DNA from 2 places in the Stenotrophomonas sp. YJH_SMC_4 genome. Region 1 is predicted to be linked to the other one. Evidence: riboswitches for the same ligand, from Rfam matches in the RefSeq annotation. Region 1 holds a riboswitch; the other holds the start of a gene.

Evidence for each region. Region 1 has a riboswitch for cobalamin ahead of AC5P9F_RS14030 (epoxyqueuosine reductase QueH). Riboswitches for the same ligand answer to the same signal wherever they lie in the genome.
Region 2: another riboswitch for cobalamin. It lies ahead of btuB (TonB-dependent vitamin B12 receptor); the one in region 1 lies ahead of AC5P9F_RS14030 (epoxyqueuosine reductase QueH).

What each region holds. Positions count from the first base shown of each region.
Region 1 covers NZ_JCAFUR010000009.1:32,293-34,678, forward strand. The annotation lists gene pncA (bifunctional nicotinamidase/pyrazinamidase) at 266-892, opposite strand; gene AC5P9F_RS14030 (epoxyqueuosine reductase QueH) at 948-1,634, opposite strand; cobalamin riboswitch at 1,795-2,024, opposite strand; gene AC5P9F_RS14035 (nicotinate phosphoribosyltransferase) at 2,158-2,386, opposite strand, start outside.
Region 2 covers NZ_JCAFUR010000007.1:102,811-105,196, reverse strand. The annotation lists gene AC5P9F_RS12850 (TfoX/Sxy family protein) at 1-65, shown strand, start outside; gene AC5P9F_RS12845 (histidine phosphatase family protein) at 157-735, opposite strand; cobalamin riboswitch at 879-1,101, shown strand; gene btuB (TonB-dependent vitamin B12 receptor) at 1,217-2,386, shown strand, end outside.

The DNA of each region.
Region 1 (2,386 bases):
GCATGGCCCGGCGCTACCACGGGTGCTATCCGGTAGTGCCGGCCGCTGGCCGGTAACTGCAGAGGTCCCGAGGTTGCCGGCCAGCGGCCGGCACTACCGAATCCTGGTTTCATCCAATGAAAAGCCCCCGGTTCGGCCGTCCCGCGATCTGTAGGGGGGCGTAGTTGGGGGGCTGGATGAATCGATTGTGTTTTTGTGGGCAGGAGCGCGCAGGCGGCATAAGCGACGTGCGCGGTAGCGCCGGGCCATGCCCGGCGGTCACGCCTCAGACGATCGCGATTCCCGCCTTGCCCAGCGCCTCGCGCACCATCGCGTCATTGGCTTCGGTCACCGGCTTGGTCAGCTCCCACAGGAACTTCACCCGGAAGCCGGACTTCACCGCGTCCTGCGCGCTCCACAGCACGCAGTAGTCACGGGCCAGGCCGCATACGTGCACTTCGCGGATGCGGCGTTCATGCAGCCAGCCGGCCAGGCCGGTGGCCGGGCGCTCGCCATCGGGGCCGTGGTTCTCGCGGAAGGCGCTGTACGAATCCACCTGTTGGCGCGTGCCCTTGCGCAGGATCAGGTCGGCCACGGTCCAGTCCACGCCCGGGTGCAGGGCGGCACCGGCGCTGCCCTGCACGCAGTGGTCCGGCCACAGGGTCTGCGGCTGCGCGTGCAGCAGGATGGTCTCGAACGGGCGTTGGCCGGGGTGCTGGCTGGCGAACGAGGCATGGTCGGCCGGGTGCCAGTCCTGTGTTGCCACCACGGTGCGGTAGCGGCGCTGCACCAGCAGATCGGCAATGGGTGCCACCAGCGCATCGCCCTGGTCGCAGGCCAGGGCGCCACCGGGCATGAAGTCCGGCTGCAGGTCGATCACCAGCAGGGCGACATCGGCGGGCAGGGCGGTCATGGCAGTTCCGGTACAACAGAAGGGGCGACCAGCGTGGCCGCCCCATGCCTGCACGTCAATCGTCCTGCGGCGTCCCAGCGTCCTGCCCGTAGTAAAGCAGGCCGATCTTGATCCGCTCGCGGCCATTCTCGCGGCGATGGCGGTTGGCATCGCGCAGCGAGTACACGCAGCCGCAGTATTCCTGCTGGTAGAACTGCTCGCGCTTGCTGATCTCGATCATGCGGCTGGCACCGCCGCCCTTGCGCCAGTTGTAGTCCCAGTACTGCAGGCCTTCATAGCGCGAGGCGGCGCGGATGCCGCAGTCGTTGATCTGCGCCATGTTCTTCCAGCGCGAGATGCCCAGCGAAGAACTGATGGTGTCGTAGCCGTGCTCGTGCGCGTACAGCGCAGTGCGCTCGAAGCGCATGTCGAAGCACATCGTGCAGCGGATACCGCGTTCGGGCTCGTTTTCCATGCCGCGTGCACGGCTGAACCAGTTGTCGGTGTCGTAGTCGCAGTCGATGAAAGGAATGCCGTGCTGCTCGGCGAAGCGGATGTTCTCCTGCTTGCGCAGCTCGTACTCCTTCACCGGGTGGATGTTGGGGTTGTAGAAGAAGATCGCGTAGTCGATCCCGGAGGCGGTGATCGCCTCCATCACTTCGCCGGAACAGGGCGCGCAGCACGAATGCAGCAGCAGGCGCTTGCCGTCGGCGGGCAGGGTCAGGGTGGGGCGTTGGAGCTCGGTCATCGTCAGGTACCGCATGGACCGCCGGCAACGGCGGTGGCCCATGCTCAGCGCGTGGGTGAACGGGTCTGGCCGGATACCGTGAACAGGACGCGCGCGGCCACGCCGCCTGCACGCGCAGGACGACGACGGCCCCGGCAACCTCCCCGCGGAGATTCCAGGTCGAGTCAGGGGACGGTCGTGTCCCCCGGCCGGGGCCGGTATTCGGGCTGATGGACACGGGCCGCAGCCCACCTACTACCCGCCGCTTCCCAGGCGCGAGCCCAGTGCTGTTGGCGGGATTCGTTTCCATTCACCGCTGCGGGGCAGCTCCGGAATGGACGCGCGAGGCGCCTTCACCGGATTCCCGTTTAAATCCCTCCCCGCGCCGCAGCGATGGGAGGGATACCTTCGGCGTGTGCAAGGTGGACCTGTTGGTGGCGCCGGTCAAGAGCGCAGGGGTCAGAACCCGCTGCGCTGCAACGGGATCCGACCCCAGCGGAAGGAAGGGGTCGGATCCCGCTGCCACGCAGCGGGCTCTGACCCCGGTCGGGATGCGCCTTCAATGCCCCACGGCCGCCCGCGTGCGGATGTCGTCCAGCCGCTGGTCGTGCAGCAGGCGGCCGTTCTCCCACACGGTCACCATTGCGTCCTCGAAGCCGTCCGGCAGGGTGTCGTCGCCGTTGGCCGGCAGTGGCACCGTATGCAGGCTGCCATCGTCCAGGCGGCGCAGCAGGCGCATGCGGCCACGCTTGCTGGCCTTGCCGGCGTCGGTGACCGGATCCTTGTAG
Region 2 (2,386 bases), on a different contig from region 1:
AGCAGCGCTTCGATGCCGACGATGACGCTGAGGACAGCGTGCCCGGGGGCGCGGACGAGGATTGAGGCCTCCGCGTTCCTGGGGATGCCGGCCAGCGGCCGGCACTACCAGTGTGATGCGGGATCGGTAGCGCCGGGCCATGCCCGGCGAGTGCGCTCAGGGCTGCTGCAGCTCCAGCAGCTCACCCACCAGCCCGATCTCGCCGCGCTCCAGCCACACCCGCAGGCGCGTGCCGTGGTCGATACGCAGCGCCCAGCACAGCGACATCGGCAGGCCGCAGACCTGCGACAGCACCATGCGCAACGGGCCGCCATGGCTGACCACCAGCGTCGGCACCGGATCGTCATCATCGAGCAGGCGATCCAGCGCGCGCGCGATGCGTCGCTCGAAGTGGCCCCAGCTCTCGCCATTGGGCGGCGGGAACGCGTGCGGGTCGGCATGGAAGGCCGCCAGTGCATCCTCCGGCAAGTCGAACAGCGACCGCCCGTCCCAATCGCCGAAGTCCAGCTCTTCCCATTCCTCGTCCGCTTCCACGTCCAGCCCACGCGGCGTGGCCAGGGCCATCGCCGTATGCAGCGCGCGCAACCGCGGTGAACTGATCACCCGCTCCCAGCGCTGCCCGGCATAGGCCTCGACCAGCTCCTGCGGCAGCCCGGCCAGCTGCGGTGGGTCGCTGCGGCCATCAAGGAACTCGTCACGGCCATTGCCGGCATGGCGGACCAGGTCGAGGATCATGCGCGCGTCCCGGACGGGCGACGCAGGTACAGCGGAAAACGGGCGGACATCGGCAACGGCACCACGGGATCGAGCAACCATTCTAAAGGCACAGCAAAGGCAGTCGCGCAGGCGCGACGCAACGGGACGGCCTGCGATGCCGTAGACTGCGCGCACTTCCAGGTGACCTGCGGCCATGGCCGGCAGGTTGAAACGGGAAGCCGGTGACGCGTGATTCCACGCCAGGCCGGCGCTGCCCCCGCAACGGTAAGCACGTCAGTTCCAGGCAACACCGCCACTGTGCCGCAGGCATGGGAAGGCGCCTGGACGGTGGCCTCGCGCCACCCGGCGGCAAGCCCGGAGACCGGCCCGGAAGCCTCAGGTCGCGATGCGGTGGGCATGGCGCTGGATGACCGTGGCGTGCGCTGCGGCATCGGCGCACGCCTGCCTTCGCGGCTCCTCCCCTTCGCCACGCGGGCGTGCGTGGCACCCGGAGTCCCCCATGAAGCTGCAGTCCCGAATGCTGTCCCTGGCCGTGCTGGCCGCCCTGCCCGCGCTGGCCCAGGCCGCCAATGACACCACCGCGCTCGACCAGATCCTGGTCACTGCCACCCGCACCCCGATCGCCCTGCAGGACAGCATCGCGCCGGCGCAGGTGATCGACCGCGCCCAGATCGAATCCAGCCAGGCCACTTCGCTGCAGGAACTGCTGCGCGGTCGCGCCGGCATCAACCTGGCCAATGCCGGCGGCCTCGGCAAGCAGAGCTCGCTGTTCCTGCGCGGTACCAATTCCGGCCACACCGTAGTGCTGGTGGACGGCGTGCGCATCAACAGCGCCGACCTCGGCCTGGCCATGTACCAGGACCTGCCGCTGGCGCAGATCGAGCGCGTGGAAATCGTGCGCGGCCCGCAGTCGAGCCTGTACGGCGCCGACGCCATCGGTGGCGTGATCCAGATCTTCACCCGCCGCAACCAGGGTGATTTCGCCCCGCACTTCCAGCTTGGCGGTGGCAGCAACGGCCTGCGTGAAGCCAGCGGTGGCATTGGCGGCGGTACCGAACGCGGCTGGTTCGGTGCGGATATCGCCTACCAGCATTCCGACGGCATCGATGCCTGCCGCGGCTCGGCCACGCTGTTCGCCGGCTGCTTCGCCGACGAGCCCGACCGCGACGGTTACCGCAACCTGTCCAAGAGCCTGCGCGGTGGCTACACCTTCAACGACCAGTGGAACGTGGAAGGCAGCGCCCTGCGCGCCGACGGCAGGAACCATTACGACGGTTACTACAACTATTCGGAAACCCGCCAGCAGGTGCTGGCCGGCAAGGTGCGCTACACCCCGTCCGAGCGCCTGGCATTCACCGCCAACGTCGGCCGCAGTGACAACGAGTCGGACAACTTCGGCGACTTCGGTGCACGTGGCAGCGCACAGACCCACCGCGACAGCGCCTCCCTGCAGGGCGATTTCGGCGTGGCCGAGGGCCAGCTGCTGAGCGCAGGCGTGGACTGGAGCGAAGACAACCTGGATGGCAGCAGCGCGGGTTACCTGGTCGACAGCCGCCGCAACACCGGCGTGTTCGTGCAGTACCAGGGCCGCTTCGGCCGCCACCAGCTGCAGGCCAGCGCACGCAACGACGACAACCAGCAGTTCGGCAACCACGCCACCGGCAGCGTT